2 regions of the Mesorhizobium sp. ISC15 genome follow, and region 1 is predicted to be linked to the other one. Evidence: predicted binding sites of a transcription regulator. Region 1 holds the regulator's gene; the other holds the start of a gene.
What was found. Region 1 encodes LexA, which represses DNA repair genes until DNA is damaged. Its sites were predicted from a motif close to TGTTCNNNNTGTGTTCNG; they were not measured.

Region 1 (7,409 bases):
GACTGTCCTCGCAGACCGGCGCCGCCGACGTGCTGACCGCGCTCGGCGTCAAGATCGATATCCCGCCGGAAACGATCAGCCGCTGCATCCACGATGCAGGCGTCGGCTTCATGTTCGCGCCGGCGCATCATCCGGCGATGAAGCATGTCGGCCCGACCCGCGTCGAGCTCGGCACCCGCACCATCTTCAACCTGCTTGGCCCGCTCTCCAATCCGGCTGGTGTCAGCAGGCAGATGGTTGGCGTCTTTTTGCCGGAATGGATCATGCCGGTGGCCGAGACGCTGAAGGCATTGGGCGCCGAACACGCCTGGGTCGCCCATGGCGACGGCTATGACGAAATCACCACCACTGGCGAAACCCAAGTGGCCGAGCTAGTCGGCGGTGAGATCCGCAGCTTTACGCTAACCCCGGAAGCAGTCGGGCTGAAGCGGCACACCAAGGACGAGTTGCGCGGCGGCGACGCCGCCTATAACGCCCAGGCGCTACGCGACATGCTGGGCGGCGCCGCCGGCGCCTTTCGTGATACGGTGCTGATGAACGCCGGCGCCGGACTGGTGGTGGCTGGCAAGGCGACGATGCTTGCCGACGGCATGGCGACGGCGGCGCAAGCCATCGACAGCGGCCGGGCGCTGCAAGTGCTCGACCGGCTGGTCGAGATTTCGAACGGATAGAGCCGTGTCTGATATCCTGCGCAAGATCGAAGCCTACAAGCGCGACGAGATCGCGGCGGCGAAGGCGCGCGTGCCGCTTGCCGAGATCAAGGCGCGGGCGAAGGACACCGATGCGCCGCGCGGCTTTCTCTCGGCCCTTGAAGCCAGGCGCAAATCCGGCAGCTTCGCGCTGATCGCCGAGATCAAGAAGGCGAGCCCTTCCAAGGGCCTGATCCGAGCCGATTTCGATCCGCCGGCACTGGCCAGGGCCTATGCGAAAGGTGGCGCCGCCTGCCTCTCGGTGCTGACCGACGCGCCGTCCTTCCAGGGCGCGCCTGAATTCCTCACCGATGCGCGCAGTGCCGTGACATTGCCCGCCTTGCGCAAGGATTTTCTGTTCGAGCCTTATCAGGTGTTCGAAGCCCGTGCGTGGGGCGCTGACGCCATCCTGATCATCATGGCGAGCGTCGATGACGCCGTGGCCAGGGAGCTCGAAATGACGGCTTTCGAGCTCGGCATGGACGCGCTGGTCGAGGTGCATGACGAAGCCGAGACGGAACGCGCGCTGAAACTGTCGTCACGGCTGATCGGCATCAACAACCGCAACCTCCGGACGTTCGAAACCAGTCTCGATACTTCGGAGCGGCTCGCGACGATGGTGCCGGCCGACCGCCTGCTGGTCAGCGAGAGCGGTATTTTCTCGCACGAAGATTGCCGCAGGCTGGAAAAAAGCGACATCGGCACCTTCCTCGTCGGCGAGAGCCTGATGCGGCAACAGGACGTGGCCGCCGCAACGCACCTGCTTTTGACGGGCAAGGCGCCGGCTCATGCATCGGCCCGAAAATCGGAATCGATTTTCGGAGAGCACGATGCATAAATCCAAAGTGTTAGAGCGTGCTATGTGCGTCCAAACGGACGCACGTCGTTCTAAGGCCGTCTGACGATGACGGCTGCCCTCACCCATCTTGGCGCGAAAGGCGAAGCCAATATGGTCGATGTCGGCGACAAGGCGGAAACGACCCGCACGGCGATCGCCGAAGGTCTTGTCTCGATGCGGCCAGAAACGCTGAAGATGATCCTCGACGGCGATGCCAAGAAAGGCGACGTGCTGGGCACGGCGCGCATCGCCGGCATCATGGCGGCCAAGAGGACGCATGAGCTGATCCCGCTCTGTCACCCGCTGCTGTTGACCAAGATATCCGTCGACATCGAACCGGACGCGACGCTGCCTGGCCTGAAGGTCACGGCGCTGGCCCGCGTCACCGGCAAGACCGGCGTCGAGATGGAGGCGCTGACCGCCGTCTCGGTCGCTTGCCTGACCATCTACGACATGGCTAAGGCGGTCGACCGCGCCATGGTGATCTCCGGCATCAGGCTGGTGGAAAAGACCGGCGGCAAATCCGGCGTCTACAAAGTAGGCGCCCAAGGGGCAGGCCAATAATGGCGCTGCTTCCGGTTGCCGACGCGCTCGAGCGCCTGCTTGAAGATGCTGCGCCCTTGCAAGCTGAAAGCGTCACCCTGATGGACGCCGCCGACCGGATACTGGCGGACCCGCTCACGGCGCTCCGCACCCAGCCGCCCTTCAACGCGTCCGCCATGGACGGCTATGCCGTGCGGGCCGAGGATGTCGCCTCCGCGCCGGCAACACTTGCGGTGATCGGCATGGCGCCGGCCGGACGCGGCTTTGCCGGAACAGTCGGCCCGGCGCAGGCCGTGCGCATCTTCACCGGCGCGCCGCTTCCCGCAGGCGCTGACACCATCGTCATCCAGGAGAATGTCCGCGACCTCGGCGGCGGCAGCATCGAAGTGACCGCGTCGACGGTTGAAGGCCGCAACATCCGCCGCCTCGGGCTCGATTTCTCGAAGGGCGACGTTCTGCTGGAGAAAGGCCGCCTGCTTGATCCGGCGGCGTTGTCGCTGGCGGCGTCGGCCAACCATCCGCAGGTCAGCGTGGTGAAACGGCCGCTGGTCGCCATCATCGCCACCGGCGACGAATTGCTGCCGCCAGGCAGCGACCTTGGCCCGGACCAGATCATCTCGTCCAACGCCTATGGCGTCGCTGCCGCGGCCCGCTCGGTCGGCGCCAGCGCGCTCGACCTCGGCATCGCCCCCGACCGCAAAGAGGCGATTGCCGCGCTGGTGAAAAAGGCGGTTAACGCAGGGGCTGACGTCATCGTCACGCTGGGCGGCGCCTCGGTCGGCGACCACGACCTCGTCCACGACGTGCTGACCGGCGAAGGCATGACGCTCGATTTCTGGAAGATCGCCATGCGGCCCGGCAAGCCGCTGATGTTCGGCCGGCTGGGCGACATCCGCTGCATCGGCCTGCCCGGCAATCCGGTGGCGAGCCTGGTCTGCACGCAGCTCTTCCTGAAGCCGCTGCTTGCGCGGCTTGGCGGACGCGCCTACCGGCAGGACATGCGTCAGGCGCGGCTCGGTGCCGCCATGGCGGCCAACGATATCAGGCAGGACTATGTACGCGCCGTGGTGAAGGAAGACGCCGGCACGCTCAAGGCGACGCCGTTCGGCATCCAGGATTCCTCGATGCTCAGAATGCTGGCCGACGCCAACGGGCTGATCGTGCGCGAGCCATTCGCTCCCCCCGCCGCGACAGGCGCCGCCTGCAGCGTGCTGATGCTACGCTGAACAAAACGTCAACGCATTCATTAAACTTTAAACAGTTGCGGAACACAACTGGAACAGATAGTGTTTGTTCTGGGTTTGTTTTTCTGATTCTGTCGGGGGTCGCGATGCTGACACGCAAACAACATGAGCTGCTGATGTTCATCCACGAGCGGCTGAAGGAAAGCGGCATTCCGCCCTCGTTTGACGAGATGAAGGAAGCGCTCGATCTCGCGTCCAAATCGGGAATCCATCGGTTGATCACGGCGCTGGAGGAACGCGGCTTCATTCGCCGGCTGCCCAACCGCGCCCGCGCGCTGGAAGTGCTGCGCCTGCCCGATTCGATCGCGCCCGGCCTCAATGCGGCGCGCAAATTTTCGCCGAGCGTCATTCAGGGCAGCCTTGGGCAGGGCAGCCTCGGCCGACAGATCAAGCCGGCGCCGTCACGCATGCCTGCGGCCGGCAATGACGACGACGTCATTGCCACTGTCTCCATCCCGGTGATGGGCCGCATCGCTGCCGGTGTGCCGATCGATGCCATCCAGCACCAGACGCATTCGATCTCGGTGCCACCGGACATGATCACAGGCGGCGCGCACTACGCGCTGGAGGTCAAGGGTGATTCGATGATCGAGGCCGGCATCTTCGACGGCGACACGGTCATCATTCGCAACGCCGACACCGCCCAGCCTGGCGAGATCATTGTCGCCCTGGTCGACGAGGAGGAAGCGACGCTGAAGCGGTTCCGCCGCAAGGGCGCCTCGATCGCCCTGGAAGCCGCCAACCCGGCCTATGAGACGCGCATCTTCGGGCCGGACCGGGTCAAGGTGCAAGGCAAGCTCGTCGGATTGATCCGACGTTACTGAACGGCAGCTTTCTTGGGTTTCTCAGGCTTACGGTATGGCGGCAGGCCCCTCGCCTCGCGCGAAAATCTCCGCTGCTCATGCCAAGGCCTATATGGCTGTTTGACGGCAAAACGGATTTCTGCGCGCGTCGTCGCCGATAGCGGATCGAAAAAGACGGCGGCACTGCCCATGCGAGCGAGCTGCCGTTTGGTCACGACGAGGACCAGCGGGTTGCGGCAGGGATTATAATAGGCCGTGGCATCGTCGATGACGATCAAGTCCGCAAAGGCACAGGCTGGCCGCGCGATTTTGCGGTCGTCGGCGAGCGCGATGATCGCGCCGGATGGATGCCGGGCGAGGCACAGGCCGGCAGTGCAATAGAAAGGCGCTCCCGGCGGCAGGTCGGCCGGGTCGGCGATGTCGAACCGCACGTCTCCTTTTTCGAACGTCTCCGGCTCGACAATGGTCGCTGAAGTCAGCGCATGTTTCCAGTTGTCGGTGGTGAATTCGTTCGAGCGCACCCGGTTGACGGCAAGTTCGCCGCCGCCGATCGGCAGCGCCACCAGATGCGCATCCTCCGAGATCAGCACGTCGGGGGTTCGCGTCTCGGAAATCGTCAGCAGGCCGGCAAGCGCAAAGGGAAGTGCCGCAAGCCGCAACCATGTCGTCGCCATCGTGGCGATGACCAGGGCGACCGTCACCAGCAGAACCGACTGCAACGAAATCAGCCCGACTGCATCGACCGGCGAACGTTCGGAGATCCATCCCGATATTGCAATCATGGCCGTCAGCCCCTTGCCCATCATGTCGAGGAAAGGTCCGTCGAAGCCGAAAGGCATTGCCAAGGCGCTGACGACCGCCAGGAACATGACGACCGTGACGATCGGCATGACGGCCAGATTGGCAAACAGACTGAGCGGCGAGACGCGCTGGAAGTGCCAGATGGCGAAGAGCGCGGTGGCGCTCCCGGCAATGATGGAGGTCATGGCGATGGTGCCTGTTCCAGCGACGAGCTTCCGCGTGACGAAAGCGGCCGGTGACCGTCGTTGTGGCGGCGCCGTGGCCTTGTCGGCACGATAGTCGGACCAGCCGGCATAGGCGCCCACGAGAGCCGCGGTCGCGGCGAAGGACATCTGGAAGCTTGGGCCGACCACCTCGTGCGGCGACACGACGATGACGGCGATGGCTGAAATCGTAAGATTGCGCATGGTGAGCGCAGCCCGGTCGAACAGCACGGCGACAAGCATTACCGCCAGCATGATGAAGCTGCGCTCAGCCGCGACCACGATGCCGGAAAAAATGAGATAGGCAGCGATGGAAAGGAGTGCGGCTGCAGCCGCATATTTTTTGACCGGCCGGCGCGACGAAAAATCGGGAAACAGCGCAAAGGCGCCGCGCAGCAATCCCATGATGGTGCCGGCGACAAGCGCCATGTGCAGGCCGGAAATGGAGATGATGTGGTAGATGCCGGTGCGCCGCATCGATTCGTTGATCTCTTCGGGGATGCCGGCACGCACGCCGACGATCAGCGCAGCGGCAATCTCCCCCTCGGCGCCACCGATGCTGTCCCTGATATGGTCGGCGATGGTTTCACGCGCCTTTTCGATCGACGAAGAAAGGCGCGCTGCTAACGGTGCATCTTCGGAAGCGACGATCTTCGGATTGCCGAGGAAAAAGCCACTGGCGCCGATACCGGCGAAATAGCTGTCAAAGGAGAAGTCATAGCTGTCGGGCCGAACCGGGCCAGTCGGAGGCAAAAGCCTTGCATAGCCGGTTGCCACCGAGCCTGCGGTCATCTCAGCGGGAATTTTGCGTGCCGAAACCCTGACACGTTCCGGTGCATAACGCAGTGTCGGCCGGGCGGTCGATATCACGTCGAGGGTCAGCCTGATCCGGCCGTTCGCCATCTGGTCGAGCCTGACGACGCGGCCGGTGAGTTGGGTCTGGATTACCGAACCGAGCATCTGCGTTCCCGCGCGCCAGGTTTCAACCTTGGCGGCGAGCACACCGAGCGCGCACAGCAACGCTGCCATGAAACACAAATGTGTTTTGCGCCATGACCGCGTGACCGCTGCGCACAATGCTGTGAGGACCACCACGGCAATGGGCTGCGGAAAGTCCGGTTCCACGGCAAGCGAGAAATAGACGATCACTCCGGATGCCAGGAAAACCGGCACCAGCAGGAAGGCGACGCCGCGGTCGAGCTCCATGCCCGCCGCCGAAACCACGCTGTTGCGGATAGCGGATAGTGAAAGACGGCGGAAATGAACGACAGGAGCCGGTATTGGCGCCGGTATTGGCGCGGAGCGGTCCGGCGAGAGAGGCTGGATGCCGGGGTGCGGCGCAGGCAGCGAAACGGGTAGCGGCTCGACGGGAGAAACGTCGGCAAACAGCGATCGTTCGCTGACGCTCGCGATCGCGCCCTCGCTCTCGTCCACGCCGCGGCCTGGTCCAGCCATCGGGTCTGCCCCTTGCGCCCTTGACCTCCTATGCTACATGAACGCGCGACGCGCGAAAGTCCGCGCAACCACATCGGTTTCCTGCGCTTGCCCGAGAGTTCCATGTCCGACAAGGTCGTCACCCGTTTTGCCCCCTCGCCCACCGGCTTCCTGCATATTGGCGGGGCCCGGACGGCGCTGTTCAACTGGCTGTATTCGAAACACACCGGCGGCAAGATGCTGCTGCGCATTGAAGACACCGATCGTGGGCGTTCGACCGATGCGGCAACCGCCGCCATTCTCGACGGGCTCTCCTGGCTCGGCCTCACCTGGGACGGCGAGCCGGTATCGCAGTTCGAGCGCGCGCCGCGCCACCGCGCTGTCGCCGAGGAGCTGGTGCGCCTCGGCAAGGCCTATTACTGCTATGCGACGCCGGCTGAGCTGGAGGCGATGCGTGAGAGCGCGCGGGCCAAGGGGCTGCCTCCCCGCTATGACGGCCGCTGGCGCGATCGCGACCCGTCGGAGGCGCCGGCCGGCGCCAAGGGCGCGATCCGCATCAAGGCGCCGGCCGACGGCGAGACGGTGGTGCATGACCTCGTGCAGGGCGATGTCCGCTTTCCCAACAAGGATCTCGACGATTTCATCATCCTGCGCTCGGACGGCAATCCGACCTATATGCATGCCGTCGTCGTCGACGACCATGACATGGGCATCACCCACATCATCCGCGGCGACGACCATCTGACCAATGCCGCCCGCCAGATGATGATCTATCGAGCCATGGGCTGGGACGTGCCGGCGATGTCGCATATCCCGCTGATCCATGGCGCCGACGGCGCCAAGCTGTCGAAGCG
Region 2 (7,409 bases), 1.0 Mb from region 1:
ATATAAGCATAACTCAAAAACAATGCAAGCCATTCTTTCATGGACGGAACCGATTCTTATGTTTCAGATGGCGCCATGGCGAAAACCTCATTGTCGATCAAGGTCGGGGCGGCGATCCGCAAGGCGCGCAAGCAGCGTGGCCTGGTGATGCGCCACATTGCCGAGCACAACGACACCGACGTCGCCGCCGTCGGCAATTGGGAAACCGGCCGCAACCTGCCCAAGACCGAGAACCTTTTGAAGACCGCCGCCTTCCTGCGCGTCGACCCGGTGGCGCTCGGCAGGGGCGAGGTCGTCTTCCTCGACGACGCCGACAATGTCGCCGACGCCGAGATCGTCACCGACGCCGCTCCCCTGCCCGCCGGCGCGATGGACATCGAGCTTCTGGGTGCCGCGGTCGGCGGCGACGACGGCGACTTCACCTTCAACGGCGAGGTCGCCGGCTACGTCCAGCGCCCGCCCGGCATCGCCCATTTGCGCAAGGTGTTCGCGCTGCATGTGCTCTCGGACTCGATGGTACCGCGTTACGAGCCCGGCGAAATACTCTATTGCGGCGGCCGCGACGCCGTGCCCGGCGACCACGTGGTGATCGAGATGTTTCCCGAGGAAAACGAGCGCAACGGCAAGGCCTTCATCAAGAAGCTGATCAAGCGCACCGCCGCCGAGCTGGTCGTCGAGCAGTACAATCCACCGAAGACGCTGACCTTCAACCGCTACGCGATCAAGGCCGTCTTCCGCGTCATCCCGCTCAAGGAGCTGCTGGGGTATTAGGGCGGCGGGGCGCGCTCCCTTCTCCCCCTGTGGGAGAAGGTGGATCGGCGCGCCAGTGCCGAGCCGGATGAGGGGTGCTGGGCGGAATGAGGCATTGGCAATCCGTCCGCCCTCATCACTTCCCCGGAGCAAGGGCAGGCGTTGGCGATCCGTCCAACACCCCTCATCCGACCTCGCTTCGCGAGGCCACCTTCTCCCACAAGGAGACCTTTGCACAGAAGCCGAACGGTGATTCTGTGGTGAAGGTTGGAGCAGGGAGATTCGGGATGGCGGATCGTGTTTTGGGTCAGTTGAGTCTGGCGGACGGTCTGGCGGCGTCGGATGAGACGATTTTCGACCTAGTATCGAAGGAACTGGACTGGGCGCCGATCCGAACATTGCTGGGTCAGCGCAGCGGTCCTGGCTCGGGCAACACCAGCTATCCGGCGGAACCGCTGGTGCGCTGTCTTTTGCTGGGCATGTGGCATGGGCTGAGCGATCCGGCGCTTGAGGCGCAGATCCGGGACCGATTGTCGTTCCGCCGCTTTGCCGGTTTCAGCCTTTCGGACCGCACGCCCGACCATTCGACACTGTGGCGCTTCCGCGAGGAGCTGACGCGTGAGCGACTGATCGACAAGGTCTTTGAGGAGATCAACCGTCAGCTGGAGGAGAAGGGCCTGATCGTCAAGCGCGGCACCTTGGTCGATGCCACGTTCCTGCAGGCTCGTGGCCGTCCGCCCAAGCAGCCGAAAAAGGGCCACCAAGGTCCGGTCAAGCCGTCGGCCGACAAGGATGCGCGTTGGGGCAAGAAGGGCAAGAAGAGCACCTTCGGCTACAAGATGCACATCGGCGTCGACCAGGAGCACACCTTGATCCGGCGTGTCGAGGCGAGCGACGCCTCGGTCACCGACACCGAGCCGGCCGACCAGTTGATCTGCGGCGACGAGAAGGCGGCCTATGGCGATCAAGCCTATTACACCCACGCCCGCCATGCCCGGCTCGCCGCCGCCAACATTAAGGACCGGCTGATGCGGCGGCCCAACAAGCATCACCCCGAGTTGCCGCCGCGCCACAAGCTGCGCAACCGGCTGATCGCCAAGGTGCGGGCGGCAGTGGAGCGGCCTTTCGCCGTGTTCAAGGAGCGTTACGGCATGCGACGCCTGCGCTTCTTCAACCTCGCCACCAACCGCACGCAGTGCATACTGGCCGCCTGCGCTTACAATCTGCGCACCATGATTGGCGTCCTCTATCCACCCGATGAGAGGCGGACATGAGGGAGGAGTGCGTCCACAATCCGGCAGGATGGCTGCCTAAACCGACAAAGGCCCCGCAAGGGCCGCGGAAAACCGCTCTGCCGGCCTTCAAAAAGGCCCTCACTGACCACCGAAATCCACTTCGCTCCCCGTGCAAAGCCCTCACAAGGGGAGAAGGGAGCGTCACTCCATCAAGCCCGCCTGGATCTCTCCAGCGGAACCTCGCGCTCGCTAAGCATCCGCGCCTCGGCGCGGCGTCGCTCCTGCTCGTCGATGAACGCCGCCTGGATCACGACCGTGGCGCCCGGCAGCCCGTCCGCGCGGCAGGCCGAGCAGCGAAGCCGCCCCGAAAGGGACGCCAGCGCCGTCTGCCCAGTCACCCCGAAGCGCCTCAGCTCAGCCGACTTCCACCATCTGCTGCGGCCGCAATCGATACATTCGACCGCAATCGAGACCACCTCGGCGATCGTCGCTTCCTTGCCCGGCAATGCCATCGCCCCTAGTGCCTCCGTTCCTGTTTTGTTCACAACATTATGGGTTTCTCCCCAAGAGTCGAGTCGGTTCCGCTCAAACCCGTGCAAAAGTTTCACTTGTGCAAGTTTTTGAGTTATGCTTCTATCCCATACCGACGAATAGTACCGCCGCGGACGATCCGGATGGGGCAGCAGGACCCGGACATCCGTCGCGGCCGCCGAAAGCCAAGGAAACGAAGATGGACGCCCTCTCCGCTCAATTCGCCCGCGATTGCGGCTATACCGGCGACAGCCCGGCCATGCTGGCGGCTTTCGCGGCCATCCGCCTCGACGGCATAGGCAAGGCTCGCCTGGGCCATGACCAGCGCAAGGCGATGGTCGACCGGCTGAAGCACGGCGAGGCCTTGTTCCTGGCAGCGATGCGCCCGGCGCAGTCGGCCGAGGAGGCGCTCGAGGACGCCGCCCGCTTCATCGCTTGTTATCGCAACATGCCGCGCTGGCGCCAGGAAAGACGCAGCGCCGATCTCGCCCGCGCCAGGCAGCAGCGGCTTCTGGCGCGCTTCTTCCGCCGCTACGGCCATCGCCTCTGGGCACGGCAGGCAGCGTAAGCGGAGGTTGCCGAGCCATCGGCCGCGAGTGTCTGGCGCTGGCCGCCTGCACCGCGACGCGCCCATCGCGAATGGCTGGACGGCACTTGCCGTCGCCAAACCCGCGCCGTATGTCATCGTCTCGATGAGCGAGATTGAGTTCCGTCGCGCGCAAGCGCCCGATCTGCCGGCGATTGTCGCATTGCTAGCCGACGATGCGCTTGGCGCCGGCCGGGAAGACGCGTCGACGCCGCTCGCGCCGTCCTACCTCGATGCCTTCAGGGCAATCGGTGCCGATCCCAACCAGCTGCTGGCGGTGGCCGTCGAGGCCGGACAAGTCGTCGGAACGCTGCAGCTCAGCTTCATTCCGGGTATTTCCAGGAAAGGCGCCTGGCGCGGCCAGATCGAAGGCGTTCGCGTCGCCCGGCACCGGCGTTCCGGCGGCGTCGGCAAGCTGATGATCGAATGGGCGATCGAAGCGTGCCGCTCGCGCAACTGCAGCTTCGTTCAGCTCACCACGGACAAGAGCCGACGGGAAGCGCACGCTTTCTACGAGCGCCTCGGCTTCACCGCCAGCCATCTTGGCTACAAGATGGCGTTGTAGGGCGCGGCACCCGTTATCGGGGCAATCGCTTCAGCAAAAGCTAGCGCTCGGCCCGCCAATTGTCGAAGTTTGCCCTGCCCTGCCTGCTGGGCACCTCAAAGATTCCGGAGTAGGCGCCGTCGGCGAAGCTGCCGATCTCCCCCCTTGCGGGGGAGATGCCCGGCAGGGCAGAGGGGGGGTGCTGTCCCTCCGACCTGTCGACCAATTACAGCCACGCCCTCAGGCTGATTTCCGGTTGGGAACGGGTTAAATCGAGAGTCGGCGATCCTTCCCACCCCCCTCTGTCCTGCCGGACATCTCCCCCGCAAGGGGGGGATTGGATGTCGCTTCGGCTTTCGCCAACCACCAACGCTGGAACGCAGGCAGACAAGCGGCGGCGCAAACCTGAAGCGATTGCGCTCCGCGCTCCTTGACAACCCACCCCGTCGTTCTCTTTATGTTCCACACGAAACGACCTCAAGACAATGCGGCGTTCGAACCGCCGCGGGCGAACGGGCCGGATGGAAGCCAACATCCTCCACGCGGATCTCGACGCCTTCTACGCCTCGGTCGAACAGTTGCTCGACCCGGCTCTGCGCGGCAAGCCGATCGCCGTCGGCGGCGGGGTCGTGCTGGCAGCCTCCTATGAGGCCAAGGCTTTCGGCGTGCGTGGCGGCATGCCGGGGCGGCGCGCGCGCGAACTCTGCCCCGGGCTGATTTTCGTCGGCGGCCATTTCAAGGACTACCAGCGGCTGGGCGACGCGGCTATTCAAGTGCTTGGCGATTTTACGCCGGTGGTCGAGCGGATTTCCATCGACGAGGCCTTTGCCGACGTCACCGGCTGCACCCATCTGTTCGGCTCGCCGGCCGAGATCGCCGGCACGATCCGCCGCCGCGTGCGGGCCGAGCTCGGCCTGCCGATCTCGGTCGGCGTGGCGCGCACCAAGCACCTGGCCAAGATCGCCTCGCAAGTGGCCAAGCCCGACGGGCTGGTGGTCGTCAATCCCAGCCATGAGCTGGAATTCCTCCACGATCTGCCGGTCGAGCTGATGTGGGGCGTCGGCCCGGTCACCAGGGAGCGGCTGGCCGGCATCGGCGTCAACACCATCGGCGAGCTGGCGAAGACGCCGGGCTGGTCGCTGGAGCGGCTGCTCGGCCCGGCGGCGGGCGAAAAGCTCAACGCGCTGGCCTGGAACCGCGATCCGCGCAAGCTCGAGACGCAGCGCCGGGCGCGATCGGCCGGCGCGCAATCGGCGCTCGGCAGGAAGCCGGCAGAGGAGCAAGTCTTCGTGCCGGCGCTGCTGCATCTGGCCGACAGGGTCGCCACCAGGCTGCGGGCGAAATCGCGGCCCGGCCGCACGGTGACGGTCCGCGTCCGCTTTGCCGACCTGCGCTCGGTGACGCGCTCGATCACGCTCGACCAGCCGATTTCGGCAACCGCCATGCTGGCCGAGATCGCCGAGGCGCTGGTGCGCAAGGTGCTTGTCGATCATCCGCACGAAAAGACCATCTCGCTGCTGGCGATCGCCGTCTCGCATCTTGAGAAGCAATCGGCCCTGCAGCTGGAACTGCCACTCGGCCTCGACGACGACCGCCGCCGCCCCGGCACCAGAAGGGGTGCCGCGCGCTGGACCGCCGACCGCGCCATCGACAAAATCCGCGACCGCTTCGGCTGGGAAGCGGTCGGCTATGCCTCGGTCGCGCTCGGCCCGCAGCGGTCGGTTCCCGACGCGTTTCGCGAGCTGGCCGAAAAGGAATTGTGAGCCGGCTTGGCCGGGCGGTGCGATGCGCATTGCATCAGAAGCGATCGGGTTTCCTGCAAATGCGACATCCGAGGCGCTGGTCGTCAGACCAAAAGCGTTGCGCTGCCCCAGGCGATCAGGGCGATGCCGGCCACCCGGCCGACCCACTGGCCGGCAGGAAACACCTTTTCGACCAGCACCAGAATGGCGAGTGCGGCAACCCACACCAGGTTCATTACGCCACCCACGAACAACAACGCCATCAGCATCCAGCAGCATCCGACACAGAACGCCCCGTGCAGGGCGCCCAAACGCAGCGCGCCAAGTGCGTGGGGACGCCAGTGTCGGGAAAGGAACGCCGTCGGCGTCCGGCAATGCGACAGGCAGGCGTTCTTGAGCGGCGAGAGCTGATACAGGCCCGCGGCGATCAGGACGATGCCCGAAAGCCAGCGGCTCTGCGAACTCATCATCGCTGCTGAAACGAATGCCTCACGTTCGAGCAGCCAATGCAACGCGGCTGCCGCGACGGAGAACCCCAGCCAGACCAGGAGGTAGCCTGCCATGAATACGCCGGTGGGCGCGAGCTTGTCCTGGATCTGACCCTGTGCGAGCGCATGGCGATGCACGCGCGCATAGAGCAGGATAGTCGGCGCCGCACTCGGGGACATCATGGCGACCATCATGACCCACCACATCGCAATCATCAGCGTCCAGATCGCGGCCCCCCAGACCCGCGGTTCCGTCGCCATGGCCATCCCACTCATGTCCATGCCGGACATGTCCGAGGGCATATCGGAGATCACTTCGGCGGTTTGCTGGTGGGGGAAAAGCGCGAGCCTCGTCATCTCCCACGCATTCATGCCGAGCCCTGCACCGGCGACGATATAAAGCCAGGCCAGCAGGCACAGCGCCACCACTCCCGCAATCGTGATGACGCGGTCGCGCCTAAGCAGGCGTTCCAGTGGCGACGCGCCGTCCATGCGGGCGCGTCAGGCTCGCACCACCCCGTGATTGTTGAGATGCAGCCGCGCGAACTGGCCGTAACTGTCCTTCGTGCTCACCTGAACCGGTCCGCTGGTTGTGCTCGAGGCACTGCCGATCTCGGCGACCGCATATTCGAAGCCGTTCGGCAACACGATCTGAGCCCGCGAGTCCGCGCCCGTCACCTTGTTGCGGATCGGTTCGCCGACCGTATCGATATAGTCCTTGACGAAGATGCGGCCCCTGCGGCCGTCGATATCGAGTTCAAGATCGATCTTCGTGAAAACCGGCTCATTCATTTTTGTCACGGTTGAGGCGTAGACGGCGAACATCGTCGCGAACGGGTCGGTGTCCTGGCCGGTCATGATGCGCAGCAGCGCGTTACGCTGCCGGTCGGTTGCGCTCTCGTCGACGAAAGCGATGGCTTCGCCATTGCCTTCGTGGATGGCGCCAGGCCATTTGAAGATCGCAGCGATCCGGAGGCCGTCGAGAGCGGTCTCGCCATGATGGCCTTCATCGATCTGGATGCCCGCCACCGCATGGCAATGGCCCTTATCGGGCAGCGCATTGAATTGACAGTTGCAGCCATATTCGCAGGTGCAATTGACGAGTTCACGTCCCTTGATTTCCCAAGACGTCATGCTGTCCTCCCTCATCTCGAAATATTAGACCATCATCATACACCTGCGCCGGCCGCGCCGCCATCCTGTCGCGCTAAGAGTGATAGCGACAAGAGACGGCAGGCCAACGCGTTTTCTCGCCGAAACTGGGTGAACATCCGCCCTGGAGATGGCGCGGCCGGTATCGGAACGGCAGAAATCGGGTCGGAACGGGCCTTTCCGACCGCACCCGCGAAGGTCCGGAAATGACCCGGAAGCGGGCGTTCGGCTGCGATCCGAGCAGCAACGATTTTGGCAGGAAATCGGTCTCGAATGCTGCAATCATCATCATGTCCCGTCCAGGTTGTGGACACGTCCTTCTCAAAGGCGCACTCTTAGCGTGCGAAACGCGAGCTAGTGTTTCGTCCAATGCTTCACATG

Region 2: the regulator LexA is predicted to act here: its motif matches at 4,094-4,111, upstream of dinB (DNA polymerase IV).

Annotation. Positions count from the first base shown of each region.
Region 1 is NZ_JAVSPX010000001.1:4,429,978-4,437,386, forward strand. It holds gene trpD (anthranilate phosphoribosyltransferase) at 1-671, shown strand, start outside; gene trpC (indole-3-glycerol phosphate synthase TrpC) at 676-1,527, shown strand; gene moaC (cyclic pyranopterin monophosphate synthase MoaC) at 1,594-2,091, shown strand; gene RPG13_RS21350 (molybdopterin molybdotransferase MoeA) at 2,091-3,296, shown strand; gene lexA (transcriptional repressor LexA) at 3,401-4,138, shown strand; gene RPG13_RS21360 (ComEC/Rec2 family competence protein) at 4,132-6,576, opposite strand; gene gltX (glutamate--tRNA ligase) at 6,679-7,409, shown strand, end outside.
Region 2 is NZ_JAVSPX010000001.1:5,425,934-5,433,342, forward strand. It holds gene RPG13_RS26180 (XRE family transcriptional regulator) at 76-771, shown strand; gene RPG13_RS26185 (IS5 family transposase) at 1,038-2,024, shown strand; gene RPG13_RS26190 (hypothetical protein) at 2,195-2,530, opposite strand; gene RPG13_RS26195 (hypothetical protein) at 2,716-3,084, shown strand; gene RPG13_RS26200 (GNAT family N-acetyltransferase) at 3,209-3,667, shown strand; gene dinB (DNA polymerase IV) at 4,168-5,409, shown strand; gene RPG13_RS26210 (DUF2182 domain-containing protein) at 5,493-6,368, opposite strand; gene RPG13_RS26215 (DUF1326 domain-containing protein) at 6,378-7,010, opposite strand.